Regions from separate parts of the Streptomyces sp. NPDC048291 genome, predicted to be linked through region 3. Evidence: riboswitches for the same ligand, from Rfam matches in the RefSeq annotation. Region 3 holds a riboswitch; each other region holds the start of a gene.
What was found. A riboswitch is a leader RNA that binds a small molecule or an ion and turns the genes downstream of it on or off. The one in region 3 is predicted to bind cyclic di-AMP.
Positions count from the first base shown of each region.

Region 1: linked by a shared signal. The riboswitch ahead of ACGF5O_RS38380 (transglycosylase family protein) and the one ahead of ACGF5O_RS43300 (NlpC/P60 family protein) in region 3 are both predicted to bind cyclic di-AMP.
Region 2: linked by a shared signal. The riboswitch ahead of ACGF5O_RS31615 (NlpC/P60 family protein) and the one ahead of ACGF5O_RS43300 (NlpC/P60 family protein) in region 3 are both predicted to bind cyclic di-AMP.

Region 1 is NZ_JBICZC010000016.1:105,512-111,375, forward strand. Features, by position in the region: gene ACGF5O_RS38370 (septum formation initiator family protein) at 1-195, opposite strand, end outside; gene eno (phosphopyruvate hydratase) at 303-1,589, opposite strand; gene ACGF5O_RS38380 (transglycosylase family protein) at 1,936-2,619, opposite strand; cyclic di-AMP (ydaO/yuaA leader) riboswitch at 2,624-2,797, opposite strand; gene ACGF5O_RS38385 (transglycosylase family protein) at 2,992-3,990, opposite strand; gene ACGF5O_RS38390 (cytochrome P450) at 4,168-5,424, opposite strand; gene ACGF5O_RS38395 (nucleoside triphosphate pyrophosphohydrolase) at 5,421-5,864, opposite strand, start outside.
Region 2 is NZ_JBICZC010000012.1:214,735-220,598, reverse strand. Features, by position in the region: gene ACGF5O_RS31620 (DUF1996 domain-containing protein) at 1-1,713, opposite strand, end outside; cyclic di-AMP (ydaO/yuaA leader) riboswitch at 2,121-2,296, shown strand; gene ACGF5O_RS31615 (NlpC/P60 family protein) at 2,307-4,646, shown strand; gene ACGF5O_RS31610 (NAD-dependent epimerase/dehydratase family protein) at 4,670-5,728, opposite strand.
Region 3 is NZ_JBICZC010000020.1:90,065-95,928, forward strand. Features, by position in the region: gene ACGF5O_RS43285 (NlpC/P60 family protein) at 1-195, opposite strand, end outside; gene ACGF5O_RS43290 (hypothetical protein) at 621-974, shown strand; gene ACGF5O_RS43295 (tellurite resistance/C4-dicarboxylate transporter family protein) at 996-1,964, opposite strand; gene ACGF5O_RS43300 (NlpC/P60 family protein) at 2,159-3,331, opposite strand; cyclic di-AMP (ydaO/yuaA leader) riboswitch at 3,339-3,513, opposite strand; gene pcrA (DNA helicase PcrA) at 3,826-5,864, shown strand, end outside.

The DNA of each region.
Region 1 (5,864 bases), on a different contig from region 3:
GTACTGCCGCATCGGATAGGCGAGCGCGACGACCATCGTGCACAGCACGATCGCGAGCAGCGCGGCGCGGCCGGTGAGCCGGGAGCGGCGGGCCTGGCGCCTGGTCTGGGAGCGGTAGACCCGGGCCGCCGTCTGCTCGCCGAGCAGCTTGAGCCTGGTCGCGGTGGAGAACCGGTCCCGGTCCTTCACGGCCATGTCCCCGCCTCCCTGGTCGCCCTGACACGTGCGTACGTCCCCGGACACGGTACGGGACCGGGTACGGGGACGTACGTACGACTGGCTGAGCCTTGACTCTGTGAGGCTCAGCCCTTGAAGCGCGGGAAGGCGCTGCGGCCCGCGTACACCGCCGCGTCGTCGAGGATCTCCTCGATGCGCAGCAGCTGGTTGTACTTGGCGACGCGCTCGGAGCGGGCCGGGGCGCCGGTCTTGATCTGGCCGCAGTTGGTGGCGACGGCGAGGTCGGCGATGGTGACGTCCTCGGTCTCGCCGGAGCGGTGCGACATCATGCACTTGAAGCCGTTGCGCTGGGCGAGCTCGACGGCGTCCAGGGTCTCGGTCAGCGAACCGATCTGGTTCACCTTCACCAGCAGGGCGTTGGCGGTGCCCTCCTCGATGCCGCGGGCCAGGCGCTCCGGGTTGGTGACGAACAGGTCGTCGCCGACGATCTGCACCTTGTCGCCGAGCTTGTCGGTGAGGACCTTCCAGCCCGCCCAGTCGTCCTCGAACAGCGGGTCCTCGATGGAGACCAGCGGGTACGCGGCGACGAGCTCCTCGTAGTACTCGGTCATCTCCGCGGCCGAGCGGGACTTGCCCTCGAACTCGTACTTGCCGTCCTTGTAGAACTCGGACGCGGCGACGTCGAGCGCGAGCGCGATCTGCTCGCCGGGGACGTAACCGGCCTGCTTGATCGCCTCCAGGATGAGGTCGAGCGCGGCGCGGTTCGACTCCAGGTTCGGGGCGAAGCCGCCCTCGTCGCCGAGGCCGGTGGCCAGGCCCTTGCTCTTCAGGACCTTCTTCAGGGTGTGGTAGACCTCGGCACCCCAGCGCAGCGCCTCGGAGAAGGACTCCGCGCCGATCGGGGCGATCATGAACTCCTGGATGTCGACGTTGGAGTCCGCGTGCGAGCCGCCGTTGAGGATGTTCATCATCGGAACGGGCAGCAGGTGCGCGTTCGGGCCGCCGAGGTAGCGGAACAGCGGCAGGTCGGACGCCTCGGAGGCGGCGTGCGCGACGGCGAGGGAGACGCCGAGGATGGCGTTGGCGCCGAGCGAGCCCTTGTTGTCGGTGGCGTCCAGGTCGAACATGGCCTGGTCGATCAGGCGCTGCTCGGTGGCGTCGTAGCCGACGAGCTCCGGGCCGATCTGCTCGATGACGGCGAGGACGGCCTTCTCGACACCCTTGCCCAGGTAGCGGTTGGGGTCGCCGTCACGGAGCTCGATGGCCTCGAAGGCACCGGTGGAGGCGCCGGACGGGACGGCGGCACGACCCGTGCTGCCGTCGTCGAGGCCGACCTCGACCTCGACCGTGGGGTTGCCTCGGGAGTCCAGGATTTCCCGGGCTACGACGACGTCGATGGACGGCACGAGCATCTCCTTCTTGGGATGTGACGCTGGTTGTGCGGGGCGCACGCGGGCCTCGTCGGCCCTTGCTCAGCCTTGCGACTAGAGCCTAACCGTCCGAGGGCCGTCGGCCGGCACGACCGACCGGCCCGTGGACACACTGACGGTACTCATTGTTCACGCGCGGAACAAAGGGGGTCCCGATGAAGAACGGAAGAAGAGCGGGCCACGGAGCCTGACCGCAAAGAGAAACCCCGCCCCGGTGCGTTCGGGGGAAAACGCACCGGAGCGGGGGCTCGTGGGGGACGGGGGTGACCCTCACGTGGTCCCCACTATGGGGACCACGGCTGTGTGGGGGCTGTGGTTCAGCTGGGTCTTACTTCAGGTGCAGCTGCTGGCCCGGGTAGATGAAGTCGGCGTCGTCGACGATGTCCTTGTTCAGCTTGAACAGCGCCTGCCAGCCGCCCTTGACCTTGTGCTTCTCGGCGATCGAGCTGAGGGTGTCGCCCTTGACGACCTTGTACTCGCCGTCGCCCTTCTTGACCTTCTTGCCGGTCGGGGTGGTGACGGTCTTCTTGGCGGCCGGGCGCTCGGCGGAGCGGGAGGCGGCCTGGGTGTCGGTCGAGCGGGTGCCGGTGCTGCTGCTCGACGAGGAGCTGGTCGAGCCGGCGCTGCCGCCGGTGTAGGCGGCGCCGGACAGGCCCGTGCCGCAGACCGGCCAGGCACCCTTGCCCTGCGCGGCGAGGACCTTCTCGGCGATCGTGATCTGCTGCGCCTTGCTGGCCTGGTTGGCCTGCGCGGCGTACTGCGTGCCGCCGTACGCGGCCCAGGTGGAGGCGGAGAACTGGAGACCGCCGTAGTAGCCGTTGCCGGTGTTGATGGACCAGTTGCCGCCGGACTCGCACTGGGCGACGGTGTCCCACTCGGAGGCGGTGGCGGCGGAGGCGCTGCCGGCCGCCATCAGCGGCGCGGCGACGGCGACGCCGGTGACACCGGCGACGGCGATGGCGCGGACGGCCTTGGACGGACGGCGGTGCTTGCCCTTGCCGGAGAACAGCATGGATCGATCCCCTCACCGACGCCTGCGAGGTGAGCTGTCGGGTTCGGGCCGGTTGAGTTGCCCGGCCGCACACCGTGTGTCGGTGCGCGGCTTCACCCCGAGCCGGATCGGCGGCCTCAACCACCGGTCCCGGCACTTACCTTGGGTCCCCCGCTCCTGCCTACGGCGCATGACGCGACGACTGTTCCCGGACGGCCGCTGGCAGGACTCGGCGTTGCGACGGCCGGGGCTCGTGGTGACGAGCGGCCTTGACCGTAAACAGGCGATCCGGTGAATTTCAAAGATGATCAGGGCTTCTGAGACTCATCCCACACTTTCACCAAAACGGACATTCGGCTCGAAGCGGGGCGCCAACTCCCGCCGCTTTTCGCCCTATTCGCTGCCGAGTTTCAGGGTCTGACCGGGAGCGATGGCGTTCGGGTCGGTGCCGATGTCGGCCTTGTTCGCGTCGTAGAGCGCGCGCCATCCGCCGTCGAGGTCAAGGGAGTCGGCGATGGAGGCGAGGGTGTCGCCGTCACGGACGGTGTAGGTGCCGCTGTCGCGGGAGGCGTGCCGGCCGTTGGAGGCGGAGCCCTGACCGTTTGTCACGCTTTCGTCCGCCGAGCCGCCACGGTGCTTGCCGCCACTGCCGACGGCGCCCGTGTCGACCAGGCTCCAAGAGCCACCGGTCTGCCACGAATTGTCCGAGTCGTCGGACTCGGAGACGGCAGGGCTCCCGCTCGCCTTCGAAGCGTCGGCATCCGAGCCGGACTTGGACGATTCCGACTTGTCCGTCTTGCTGGACTTGCCGGAGCTGTCCGCCTTGGAGTCGCTGTCGGCACTCGCGCTCGGCAAGGGGGTGGCGGACTCGCTCCCGGAGTCCGCGGCGCCCGAGGAGGAGTCGGAACCGGAGGACGAGGACGAGTCCGACAGCCCCGAGGACGAGTCCGACGAGTCGGAGGAACCGGACGAATCACTCGAGTCGCCGAGGCCCGTGTCGACGTTCACCGACGCGTCGTCGGACGAGAGTCCGGCGATCAGGGCGCAGGTCCGCCAGGCCTTGGTGCCCTGGTCGGCGAGCATCTTCTCGGCGACCGCGATCTGCTGCGAACGGCTCGCCTGGTCGGGGGTGCCGGCGTACTCCAGGCCCCCGTACTCGCTCCAGTCGTCCAGGGAGATCTGGAGACCGCCGTAGTAGCCGGTGCCGTTGTCGGCGCTCCAGGAACCGCCGCTCTCGCACTCGGCCACCTGGTCCCAGGTGGAGCCGTCGGCCGCGCTGGCGTTCACCGCGCCGAGGAGCGGGAGGGCGATGGCGGAGCCGGTCACCCCGGCCGCGACGAGGAGCGCCGGAGCCTGGCGGGGGCGACGGTGACGACCGTTCCCGGAGAGCATGCGGAAACCTTTCGAGCGACAGCGGTGACCGGCACGGCGGGTCCCGCAAGGGCGCCGTACTGAGGGGTGAACGTATCGGCAGACGATCACTTGTCACAAGTTAATGCCGCGCAGATCACGTGAAGATCACAGACTTGAACGCTAATCATCTTTTGCCCGTAGGGGCAGGTGGAGGCTTCAGCGGCCGGTCGGCGTGAACTCCACGGGCAGCGTGCGCAGCCCGCGCATGATGAGCCCGCCGCGCCACCGCAACTCGCTCTCGTCCACCGCGAGTCGCAGGTCGGGAAGGCGGGTGAGGAGACCGGCGAGCGCGGTCTGCCCTTCCAGGCGGGCGAGCGGGGCGCCCAGGCAGTAGTGGATGCCGTGGCCGTATCCGAGGTGCTGGTTGTCCCGCCGGGCGAGGTCGAGGGTGTCCGGCTCGGCGAACCGCTCCGGGTCCCGGTCGGCCGCGGCCAGGACGACCAGGACCGGGTCGCCGGGGGCGATGTGCTGCCCGCCGATCGCGACCGGCTCGGTGGCGAACCGCCAGGTGGCCAGCTCCACCGGCCCGTCGTAGCGCAGCAGTTCCTCGACGCCGGTCTCCAGCAGCCCGCGCTCGCCGGCGGCCAGGGACTCCTGCAGGCGGGCCCGCTGCCCGGGGTGGGTGAGCAGCGCGTACGTGCCGTTCCCGATCAGGTTGACGGTGGTCTCGAAGCCGGCGAACAGCAGGATGAACGCCATGGCCGCGGCCTCGTTCTCGGTGAGGTGCTCTCCGTGGTCCGAGGCCCGGATGAGCCCGGAGATGAGGTCCTCGCCGGGACCTGCCTCGGCGGGCAGCGCCTCCCGCTTCCGGTGGATCAGCTCGGCCAGATATCCGCGCATCTTCTTCACGGACCGCGCGACCCCGCCCCGCGGCCCGCCCCCGTGCCGGATCATCATCCCCGCCCAGTCCCGGAAGTCGTCCTGGTCCTCGGGCGGGACGCCGAGCAGGTCGCAGATGGCGTAGATGGGCAGCGGGAAGGCGAACTCGTGGATGAGGTCGGCCTCGCCCCGCTCCGCGAACCCGTCGATGAGCCGGTCGGTCAGCTCACGGACCCGCGGCGCGAACTCGGCCACCCGGCGCGGGGTGAACGCCTTGCTCACCAGCCGCCGCAGCCTGGTGTGGTCCGGCGGGTCGATGTTGAGCAGGTGCGTCATCAACTCGGCCTTGCGCTCCCCGGGGATGCCGGTCTTCCCCTTGGCGTGCGCGGGCTCGTCGTGATGCGCCGAGTTCTTGGAGAGCCTCGGGTCGGCCAGCGCCTGCTTGGCGTCCCCGTACCGCGTGACCAGCCAGGCCTCCACCCCGCTGGGCAGCCGGGTCCGCCGAACCGGCTCGTGCTCCCGCAGCCAGGCGTAGGCGGGGTAGGGGTCGGCGGCGAACTCCCAGGTGAAGAGGTCGGGGGCGGGGGCGGTCACTTCTCCACTCCCTCCGTGGCCCGCACCGCGTCCCGGTAGGCCCGGGCCGCCGCCCGGAGCGCGGCCTCCGGGTCGACGCCCTCCGCCTCGGCGCGGGCCGCCAGCGCGAGCAGCTCGTACCCGATGCCCGGCGCCTGCGGCAGCGGCACGTCGAGACCGGCCGTCCGCACCCGTGAGGTCAGCTTCGCGGCCAGGGCGAGGCCCGGCTGGGCAAGGGGTATCCCGTCGGTCACGGACGCGCGCCACTTCTCCACCGCCTTCGTGCGCAGCCAGTGCTCCTTGACCTCCTCCGGCGTCGACGCGGTCTCGTCGCCGAAGACGTGCGGGTGGCGGTGGATGAGCTTGGCGACGATGCCTCCCGCCACGTCGTCGATCGAGAAGGGGGCGTCCTGGTCCTCCTCCGCGATCCGCGCGTGGAAGACGACCTGGAGGAGCACGTC
Region 2 (5,864 bases), on a different contig from region 3:
CGTGGTCGACGTCTTCTTCGGCGACGGAGTCGCGTAGACCCTCGGCAGTTCACTGCCGCCGGAGCCGGAGCCGGAGCCGGGAGCGGTGGCGGTCTCGGTGGCCGGGGTGCCGGCCGGCGGCTCGGACGAGGGCTGGTCGGCCGGGGGCTGCTCGGACGGCGGCTGCTGGGTCGCCGGCTCGGACGGCTCGGCGCTCTGCGACTCGGCCGGCGGCTCGACCGGGCTCGCGGTGTCGCTCGGCTGGGACGGCTCCGCGCTCTGGGTCGGCGGCTGCTCGTCGGCGCCCGCCCCGCAGGTGCGGCCGGAGTTGATGCAGTCGACCATCTTCCGCATCAGGCTGTCGTCGAAGACGTTGATGAAGTCGCCGTGGTCGGTGACCGGCTTGTGCAGCTGCTCGGGGAACGAGTCCACCGCGAACAGCGGGACCGTACGGCCGCCGTCCTGGAGGCTCGGCGCGTCCACGGCGTAGACGATGCGCTGCACCAGCTGCGGGATGGCCTCGAAACCGGCCGGGCAGCTGCCGTCCGCGGCCTCGAACGCCACGTGGGTGCGGTGGTTGGCGCTGTCGATGTTCCGGCCGTCCCAGCAGCTCTGGAACCTGAACGTGCGCACGACGTCGCTGCCGGAGGGGCAGAGCGGGTACTTGTCCTTGAGCTGCCGGTTCTCGTAACCGGTGCAGCTCCAGGAGGCGTTGGCGTTGGCCGGGCCGTTGACGAACGCCTTGGCGTCGCCGGTGATGATGCGCAGCAGCCGCGGCATCTCGGTGACCTTGGAGGTGGGGTTGCCCTCGAAGGTCAGCGTGACCTCCTTCGCCGTGACGATCTGCCCGGCGTTGCCCTCGGTGCCGCCGCCCGGCTTGTCGGCGTCCCGCTCCTGCTTGCCGTTCTGCAGCCGCAGCACCGGCCAGTAGTACGTGGACCTGTCGCCCTGGTCCGCGCAGCTGGTGTCGGCGTTCGCGAGGTCCTGGTCACTGGCGAAGGCGTTGTTGGACTGGTTGCCGATGTAGTCGTGGAAGTGGTGGGCGCCGTTGGAGACGCCGGGCGCGACGATCACGTTGTCCGAGTTGAACAGGCCGTTGGCGTTGACACCGCAGCTGGAGGAGAAGGTGCCCGTGGAGCCGCCGGACTGTTCGGCCGGGGTCGTGACGTTCGGCTGGACCGAGGTGATGTCCGCGTAGTCGGCGGCGACCGGCCCGTTGCCGCCCTGGCCGCCGGCGCCGGTGCCGGCGCTCTGGCTCGGCGCCGCGCTGTCCTGGCCGCCCTGGCTCGGCGTGGCGCCGCCGGTCGGGGTCGCCGACTGCCCGTCGCCCTGGTTCGAGGAGCGCAGGGTGCAGGCGGCGAGGTCGTCGAGGCCCTGCGGGCGGTCGCCCTCGCGGCCGATGGCGTCGGCGATGCGCTGGATCGACTCGGACCGCTTCTCCTTGAGCGGGTCGATGATCGACTGGCCGGCGAAGCCGGGGTCCTGCTCGATCTCGGCGGCGGACTGCGTGAGTTGCTGGTAGGCGGCGGCGATCTGCTGGTCCAGCTGGGCGAGTTCACGGTCGACGTCGGCCCGGGCGCCGTCGGGCACCGCCGTCAGCCTGCTGCCGATGTCGGGGCAGTAGATCGTGGGCGCGGACAGCACCTGACCGGTGGCGACCTGGTCCTGGCCGCCGCCGTTCTCGGTGGCCGAGGCATAGACGTTCACCGCGACCAGTCCTCCACCGCCGAGCATCAGGGCGACCGCTGCGAAGGTCGCTCGTTGTGCGCCGGTCGGGCGTCTGCGCCTGTTGCGTCTCAAGGTCGTTCCCCTGCGTGTCGTGGGCGGCCGGGCATGGAAATCCCCGGCCTAATACGACAGCCGGCGCCACGGTGTTCAACGGACCCACGAATTCACGGTGACCTCACAGGAAGCGGGTGTCCCGGAAGCGGCGGAACGCGACCGACGGCAACGCCTCGGTGACCCTGCGAATGCACTGGATGCGCGCCAAATGCCGTGCCGTACGGTCGAGTTCCGAACGCTAAGACGAACATCACAAATACGTATCGGACATTAGCCACTTCAACCTTCACACGAGTGACACAAGTTGGCTAAGTTGACGGGCAAGCCGTTCGGCTCCCCCCGGCGATTCCCGTCGGGCCGCGCGGCCTCCGCCGAGTCCGGTGCCCCTCAGGGGCGGATCCGGAGCCGGGGACCCAACCGATCACTGGGGTGAATCGGCCGGTCGTCCGCAAGGACAGCGGCCGTAGGGCATGCCTTCCGGATTCGACCGCCCGAACCCGACAGCTAACCCGGTAGGCGGAGTACGGAAGGAGCACGACCCCTCAATGGCGCCCGAAAGCCGTGACGAGGTTCGACAGCGGATCGACAGCCTCTACGACCAGGCCGAGAACGCCACCGGGAACTACAACGCCACCCGTGCGATGAGCGGGGGCTCGCGCTCACGCGGTGTTCCGCTGTTCAAACGGACCCGTCGCGACGACCCGGGCCTCGACAACATCGCCAGGGAGTGGTTCGAGGGGGCGCGTTCGAGGCTGGGGCCGAGCGTTCCGGCCGCGCTGCCCACCGACCGGCAGCCCAACCGGCCCGGCCCGCGCCGGCCCCTCAGCGCCATGGCCGCCGACCTGCTCGGCCAGCTCGAGGACTCCGGCCCGGCCCGGCTGGAGCTGACCGCGGGGCCGTCCGCGCAGAGCGAGATCGAGGTCGTCCGCGAACTGCCGTCGCGCCCGAGGCTGGAACTGACGGCGGGGCCCGCCGCGGCGGTGCCCGCGGTGCCTTCGGGTGCGCCGAGGGCGCTGCCCGCCGCCGGGCCGCAGCGGCCCACGCCGGGTGCCTCCAAGACCAAGAACCAGCTCAAGCTCGCCAAGGCGCGCGAGGTGCTGTCCCAGCGCACCGGGCAGCGCGCGATCGCCGCCCTCGACCCGGCGCCGGTCCCGGTCCAGATCCCGGTCGCCCAGGCCGCTGGGCCGGCGCCCAGCCCCTGGCCCACGCCCGAGGCGCAGGCCCCGGCGCAGCCGTGGCAGGCTCCCCCCGTCGGCATACCGAACCAGCGCACCGGCAGCGGTTCCTTCCGGGCCGACTCCCGCGCGGCCACCCGCGCGCTCCCGGCGGTGACCGAGACCGGCGGCATCCCGATCGTGTCCCCGTCGGACACCGGCACCTTCCGCATCATGACCCCGGGGGGCGCCGACAGCGCCCCGACGCGCGCCGCAGCCGACTCCACCGGCTTCCGTGTCATGACCCCCGGAAGCGCAGACAGCACCCCGCCCCGCGCCGCGGCCGACTCCACCGGCTTCCGCGTCATGACCCCGGGCGGCTCGGGCGGCGGGACCTACCAGACCGGGCCGGCCATGGACGCGGGTGCCGCCCAGGCTCCGGCCCCGTCCCCGGGGGACTCCGGCTCCTTCCGCATCATGACGCCGGGCGCCACGGGCTCGTTCCCGATGCCGACCCCGGCCGACGGGGGCACTTTCCCTGCCGCGGACCCCCTGGGCGCGAGCGTCTTCCCGACGGCGGATCCCATGGCGAGCACCAGCGTCTTCCCGACCGCGGACCCGATGGCGAGCACGAGTGTCTTCCCGACCGCGGCTCCCACGAACACGGGCGCCTTCCCGACCGCCGACCCCATGAACGGCGGCGGCGCCTTCCCGACCGCGGCGCCCGCCGTTCCCCCGGCCGCTCCCGCCCCGATGGACCTCGGCGGCTATCGGGTCATGTCGCCGAACGCGCCCGCCGCCTACGCCGACATCCCCCCGGCCGCCGCCGACACCGCCTACGCCAACGGCGCGTACCCCGCGGCGGCCCCCGCGGCCCCGATGGCCGCCATGCCGCCGGCCGCGCCCTTCGCCGCGGCACCCGCCGCCGACAACATGTACGGCACCTACGCGGCAGGCATGCAGCCCGCCGAGGGCGCCTACGCCTACGCCGCCACCACGGCCATGCCGACGGCGATGGCAGCGCCCGCCGCCGCGATGCCCGCGCCGATGACCATGCCCATGCCCATGCCCATGGCAGCACCGATGCAGGCCCCGATGGCAGCGCCCCCCGCACCGGCCGCGCCCGCGATGCCCGCGATGCCGACGGCCATGACCGCGCCGCCCGAGGCGATGATGGCCGCCGCGCCCGCCATGGCGATGCCCATGGCCGCGCCCGCCCCGGCCGCCCCGGTCTTCACCCCCCCGCTCCCCACCACGCCCCTGCCGACCGCACCCGCGCAGGTCGCCGCACCGGTGCCCGCCCCGGCCGCCCCGGCGCCCGGCGCCTACGCCGACCCCGCTGCCTTCGTCCAGCCGGGCGCCGGGGCCGAGCCGGGCAAGGCGATGAAGGCGCTGGCGTTCGCGCGGGAGCAGATCGGCCGGCCGTGTGTCTGGGGAGCGACCGGGCCGGGGGCGTACGACGCCAGCAGCCTGACCCAGGCGGCCTGGCGTGCCGCCGGCGTGTCGCTGCCGCGCACCGCGGCGGAGCAGACGCTGGCCGGCACCCCGATCACGCTGGCCGCCGTCGAACCCGGTGACCTGGTCTTCTTCTTCGACGACGACAGTCACGTGGGGATCTACGCGGGTGGCGGCGCGATGGTGCACGCCCCGAGCCCCGGGGCGCTCATCCGCGAGGAGTCGATCTACAACGCCGGGGAGTCGGCGATCCACCGGGTGATCCGCCCGGCCTGACCTCCTGTCCCCGGCGGCCGGGCTCAGACCCTCCGCCGCCTGGTGCGCCAGCTCTCGTGGTGGTCCAGGAGGGTCTCCTCGACGGGCCGGTAGGCGAGGCCCAGTTCGCGGACGCTGCGGCCGTTGTCGACGCGGAAGCGGATGCCGAGATGCTTGCGTATGTAGTCCTGGGTCAGGCCGAAGAGCGGGCCCAGGACCCGTACCGGCCCGTGCGGGAGCGCGGCGCGCGGCAGGCGCGGGTCCCAGGGGTGGCGGGTGCGGATGATCCGGGACATCTCGTGGAAGGACGTCATCGTCTCGTTGGCCACGATGTAACGGCCCCTGGCCGCCGGGTTCTCCGCCGCCGCGATGTGCGCGTCGGCCACGTCGCGGACGTCCGCCGTGGTGAAGCTGAAGTCCGGGGCGCCGTAGCAGAAGTAGCCCTTGAACAGCTCGTCGAGCAGGAAGAGGCTGCCGGACTCGGAGGCGGGCGTGAGGGAGGGGCCCAGGATGAGGCCGGGGTTGATCGAGACCAGGCGCCAGCGCTCCTGGGCGGCCTCGGCGTCCCGGGCGGCGCGCTCGGCGACCGTCTTGGCGTAGTGGTAGGGGTTGTTCGCCACCGTGCTGGTGGTGTTGAAGTACTTCTCCGTCAGCACCTCGCCGGCCATCCCACGGACGTCGGCGTAGTCGCCGAAGATCGCGCCCACCGTGGAGGTGAGGACCAGGGTCGTCACCTCCGGCGTGCGCTCCACCCCGCCGAGCACGTTGCGGGTGCCGAGCAACGCCGGGTCGACCACGTCCCGTTGGCCGTCCCTGATCCGTTCCGGCATCAGGAACGGCGAGGCGACGTGGAAGACGGTCGCGCAGCCGGCGAACGCCTCGTCGAAGGAGCCGTCCCGGAGCAGGTCCGCCTCGAAGAGGGTGAGCCGGCCGGGGAAGGCCTCCTGGAGCTCCCACAGGGGCCGCACCTTCGTCGCGTCGGAGGCGCGGCGGACGGTCGCGCGGACCCGGTACCCGCGCTCCAGCAGCCGCCGTACCAGATGGCTCCCGACGAATCCGCTGCCGCCGGTCACCGCGACGGTCGTCTCCCCGCGTGCCTGCACGCCCTCACCCCTCGCCCTCCGGCCACCGCGCCTCGGTGCGCCGCAGAGGACAGGGTGGTGCATGTGACGGGTACTCGCCAAGCACCGGGAGGCCGCCAGCAGCTTCGGCAGCCATAAGCCGGACCCGATACACCTC
Region 3 (5,864 bases):
CTGGGTGGCCTCCTCGGCCTCCTGGTACAGCTGGTCCACCTTGGCCTTCACCTGCGCCGGGGTCAGTTGCGGCTCGGCGTTACCGGTCCCTTCGAAGGCCGTCGCGGTGGCCGCGCCCGCCAGGGCGAGGGTGGCGGCCGTGCGGGCCGTGTTGCCGCTGAGCGAGCGCTGTCGGGGCTTGCGGTGCGCTGCCACCTGGACTGTCCCGTCCTTTCGTACGACCGCCGTCTCGTCCGCGGGGAGTGCGCATCGCGCGTCCGGCGGCGGCCCGCACAGGGGGAGCGGGCCGCCGCCGGATCTTCTCGGCGGTGGTGTCCGACTGCCGCCCCTGGCCCGGGCGGCGGTGGGGAGTCGGCCACCTGGGGGAGGACGCTAGGCCCGGGTGTGTCGGCTTGGTAACGCGATGCACGGAATTGGCACGACCGGATCGTTACCCGACGGTATGTGTACGGAATTCCGGTCCGGAGTCGTCGGCTTCCCGGGGCGGGATGACCGAAGCGGCGGTTCCGGGGCTGGTGGGAGACGCGGGCTGCTATGGGGTGCATATATGCGGCGCGGTCGGTGCCGAGGGAGGGGCCGGTGGCCGGTGCACCGGAGGGCCCTGATTAGGCTCCGGGGCCATGGACGTACTCATCCATCTCTTCGTCGGCCTGCACATCATCGGCATCGCCGCGCTCCTCGGCGGCTTCCTCACCCAGATGAAGGCGATGGGCCAGGGCACGGCCCGGTTCGTCCCCGGGATGCTGCACGGCGCGTTCACCATGCTCGCGACCGGCGTGATCCTCGTCGGCCTCAACGAGGCCGACGACCACCACGTCAACACGATCAAGATCGGCGTGAAGCTCGCCCTGCTGATCGTGATCCTCGGACTCGTCTACGTGAAACGGGACGACGAGAAGGTCGAGAAGGGCGCCTTCGGCCTGGTGGGCCTGCTCACGGCGGTGAACATCTTCATCGCCGTCCTGTGGACCTGATCCCGGCATCCTCTGCGGGCCTCAACGGGCCTTCCTGAGGGCGGCACGGGCGCCCGCCGCCGCGCCGGTCGCCACCGTCAGCCAGGCCGCCACCGTGACCCACACCAGCACCCGCCCGGGCCACTCCAGCCACGCACCGCCGACGGCGGCGGCGACCGACAGCGCCGCCGTCGCCGTCATCCCCATCGGGAACACCGTCGCCCAGCGGCGCACGTCGTAACGCGGCCGGGGCCACGCCACCTCCGCGGCCAGCAGGACGGCGTACCAGGCCAGGTCCAGGACCAGCAGCCCCACCGTCACCACGCGCAGGACGCCCCGGTCGTCGTCGTTCCACAGGTACAGCCGCGCGCTGTCGGCCGCCAGCAGCCGCGCCCCGGCCAGCGCGGAGATCGCGAGCGCGCCGCCCGCCACCCACTGGTCACCGGGCCCCCGGGCGATCTGCCGCCACTCGAACCGGGGCACGGCGAGCCCGTACATCGCCAGCCCCAGCCAGAACAGGACCAGCGAGAGGTGCGCGAGCCACGCCGTCGTCAGGGCCGCCGCCAGCGTCGCTCCGAGCACGGCGGGCCCCTGGGTGGCCACACAGGCAAGGAACACCGCTCCCGGCATCCGCGGCCTCCAGTGCCGCACGACGACGACCAGCAACGGCAGCCACAGCACCACCGACAGCGCCAGCAGGGCCTCGGCGGGGCTCTGCCACCCGAGCGCCGAGAACCGCGTCCCCAGCACCGCCGTCGCCGCCACCGCGGTGAGCGCGCCCGGCGTCCGCGCCTCCCGCGCCCACCGCCGGCGATCCCGCGCCAGCCGTACGACGAAGTCCGCCGCCAGCGCCGCCCACATCACGCAGGCGAGCGCCAGCGCCACCCGGGACACGGTCTCCGCCCCCACCAGGTGCAGCCCCACCGACAGGATGCCGGTGGCCATCACGGCGGCCCCGGCCGCCGGCGGACGCTGCGCCCACCAGGCGCGGAGGGGTGAAATGCCGGACATGCCCCTGATGCTAGGGAGAGCCGGCCGCAGTACGAACGGGGCACGCGCGCGTGTCACGAACGATGCACGCGCGCGTGCGGCCCGAAACCCGCGCGCCGGTGCGCCGAGGCGTGCGGGGGAGCGGGTGGAGCGTGCGGAGAAGCGGATGGGGAAGCGGATGGGGGCGCCCGGGGGACGGCGGGCGCCCCGTGGGATCAGGCCGGGCGCACCACGCTGTGGATGATCGACTCGCCGCCGTAGTAGATCGACTCCTCGCGGACGTAGGCGCCGGGCTTGGGGGCGTGGATCATCATGCCGTTGCCGATGTAGATGCCGACGTGGCTGACGTCGTCGTAGAAGAAGACCAGGTCGCCGGGCTGGGCGTCGGCGAGGGGGACGGTGGTGCCGGCGTTCACCTGGTCGTAGGTGGTGCGCGGCAGGGAGACGCCCGCGGCCTTCCAGGCGGCCTGGGAGAGCCCGGAGCAGTCGTAGGAGCCGGGGCCGGTGGCGCCCCAGACGTACGGCTTGCCGATCTGCGCGCGGGCGAAGGCGATCGCCTTGGCGGCCTTCGTGGCGTAGGCGGAGTCCGAGCCGGAGCTGGAACCCGAGCCGGAAGAGGAGCCGCTGGACGACGACGAGGATGACGAGGATGACGAGGACGACGCCGCCTGGTCGGCCGCCGCGGCCTGCTGCTTCGCCAGCTCGGCCGCCTTGCGGTCCGCCGCCTCCTGCTGCCGCTTCTCGATCGCCGCCAGCCGGGCCTTCTCCGCGGCCGTCAGCTGGGACAGCAGCTCCCGCGCGGAGGCCAGCTTCGTCTGCACGGTGGTCTTGGCGGTCTTGAGGTCGTCCTGCGTCTCGGTGAGCGTCTCGAGGCTCTGGGAGGCCTCCTGCCGCTTCTTCATGGTCGCGGACTGCTCGGTGACGTAGTCGTCGACCGCGCCCTTCTGGCGCGAGGTCAGGCGGCTCATCAGCTGGTCCTGGTCGAAGTAGTCCTGGGGACTGTCCGCGAGCAGGAAGGTCGCCGTGTCGGGGACGCTCGCCCCGGTCCGGTACTGGGCCGCCGCGAACGAACCCAGTTCCTCACGCGCCTTGTTGAGCCGGTCCGTGCGCCGGGCGACGTCGTCGAGCAGGGTGTCGACCTGCTTGCGCTGCCTGCCGGTCCGCTCCTTGGCCGCGTTGTACTTCTCGGTCGCCGACTCCGCCTGCCGGTAGAGGGAGTCGACCTTCTTCTCGACCTCCTCCAGGCTCGGCTTGCCGTCGTCGGAGGGCGCGGCCTCGGCCGTCTGGGAGAACAGGGCCATGGAGGTGAGGGCGGCGGTGGCCAGGGCGGGGGTGCGTATGCCTGCCGCGCGTGTTCCTGACGGCCGGGACTTGCGGTGCGACGCCAACGGGGGCGACTCCTTCCAGCGTTCCGCCTACCGAGTTAGCTGTCGGGTTCGGGCGGGTGGTTCGGAAGGGTTGCCCTACGGTCCGTTCTCCGGTGGGGAGTCGGGACCGATTCACCCCAAGGTCGGTGTGGGTCCCCGGCTCCGGGTGCGCGGCGGCACTCCGGACTCGGCGGAGGCCGTGCGGCCCGGCGACGTTCGCCGGTGGGGGTCGTACGGCCTGCCCGGCACGCTAGCCAACTCGTGTGGTCCCTGTGAAGTTTGATGTGCGATATGCCCGATACATTTTCGTGACCTTGGTGTTGCGGTGCGCTCCGGCGATGCGATTAGGGGCGTTATGGGTGACTTGCCCGACGGTGGCGGAGGGTTCGAGGCGGGTGTTCGTTGCTGCGTGACGCGCGTCGACCGGCCGTGACGGAGCGGATCTGTTCGGTGACCGGGGCGAGTTTTCGGGGCGGCGGCCGGTTGTCGGTGGGGCGCCCTAGACTCGGAGAGCGATGAGCAGCCTCTTTGACGACAGCTTCCTGGCGAACCTCCAGGCCCCCCGCGGCCATGACGAGGAACCTCCGCCGCCGCCCGAGGACGAGCACGCTCCGGAGTCGATTCCGGACGATCTGTTCGGCGGGAAGTTCGACGTGCCCCCGGACCGGGACGCCTACTACCGCGACGGCGCCGCCCGCCCGGCCCTGGACCCGGCCGCCCTCCTGGAGGGGCTGAACGACAACCAGCGGGCGGCCGTCGTGCACGCCGGCTCCCCGCTGCTCATCGTGGCCGGCGCCGGTTCCGGCAAGACGCGCGTGCTCACCCACCGCATCGCCCACCTGCTCGGCGCGCGCCAGGTGCACCCGGGCCAGATCCTCGCGATCACCTTCACCAACAAGGCCGCGGGCGAGATGAAGGAGCGCGTCGAGCACCTCGTCGGCCCGCGCGCGAACGCGATGTGGGTGATGACCTTCCACAGCGCCTGCGTGCGGATCCTGCGCAGGGAGAGCAAGAAGCTCGGCTTCACCTCCTCCTTCTCGATCTACGACGCGGCCGACTCCAAGCGCCTGATGGCCCTGGTCTGCCGGGACCTGGACCTCGACCCCAAGCGGTTCCCGCCGAAGTCGTTCAGCGCCCAGGTCAGCAACCTCAAGAACGAGCTGGTCGACGAGGAGGACTTCGCCGCCCGCGCGAGCGACGGCTTCGAGAAGACCCTCGCCCAGGCCTACGCCATGTACCAGTCGCGGCTGCGCGAGGCGAACGCCCTCGACTTCGACGACCTGATCATGACGACGGTCAACCTGCTGCGCGCCTTCCCGGACGTCGCCGAGCACTACCGCCGCCGCTTCCGGCACGTCCTGGTCGACGAGTACCAGGACACCAACCACGCCCAGTACGCCCTCGTGCGCGAGCTGGTCGGCACCGGCGAGCCCGACCTGCCCCCCGCCGAGCTCTGCGTCGTCGGTGACGCCGACCAGTCGATCTACGCCTTCCGGGGCGCGACGATCCGCAACATCCTCCAGTTCGAGGAGGACTACCCGAACGCGACGACGATCCTCCTGGAGCAGAACTACCGCTCCACGCAGACGATCCTGAGCGCCGCCAACGCGGTCATCGAGCGCAACGTGTCCCGCCGCCCGAAGAACCTGTGGACCAACGCGGGCGCGGGCGCCCGGATCACCGGCTACGTCGCCGACACCGAGCACGACGAGGCGCAGTTCGTCGCCGAGGAGATAGACCGTCTGACGGACGCGGGCGAGGCGAAGGCGGGCGATGTCGCCGTCTTCTACCGCACCAACGCGCAGTCCCGTGTCTTCGAGGAGATCTTCATCCGGGTCGGCCTGCCCTACAAGGTGGTCGGCGGCGTCCGCTTCTACGAGCGCAAGGAGGTCCGGGACGTCCTGGCCTACCTGCGGGTGCTCGCCAACCCGGAGGACTCCGTCCCGCTCCGGCGCATCCTCAACGTCCCCAAGCGCGGAATCGGCGACCGCGCGGAGGCGATGATCGACGCCCTCGCCCAGCGCGAGAAGATCAGCTTCCCGCAGGCACTCAGGCGCGTCGACGAGGCGTACGGCATGGCCGCGCGCTCGACGAACGCGGTCAAGCGGTTCAACACGCTGATGGAGGACCTCCGTACGGTCGTGGAGTCCGGCGCCGGACCCGCCACGGTCCTGGAGGCGATCTACGAACGCACCGGATACCTGGCCGAGTTGCAGAACTCCACGGACCCGCAGGACGAGACCCGCATCGAGAACCTCCAGGAACTCGCCTCCGTGGCGCTGGAGTTCGAGCAGGAGTCCGGCGAGGGCGAGGAGTCCGGCGGGCTCGCCGACTTCCTGGAGCGGGTGGCCCTGGTCGCCGACTCCGACCAGATCCCCGACGACGACGAGAACGGCGACGGCGTCATCACCCTGATGACCCTGCACACCGCCAAGGGCCTCGAATTCCCGGTGGTGTTCCTGACCGGCATGGAGGACGGCGTCTTCCCGCACATGCGTGCCCTCGGCCAGACCAAGGAGCTGGAGGAGGAACGCCGGCTCGCCTACGTCGGCAT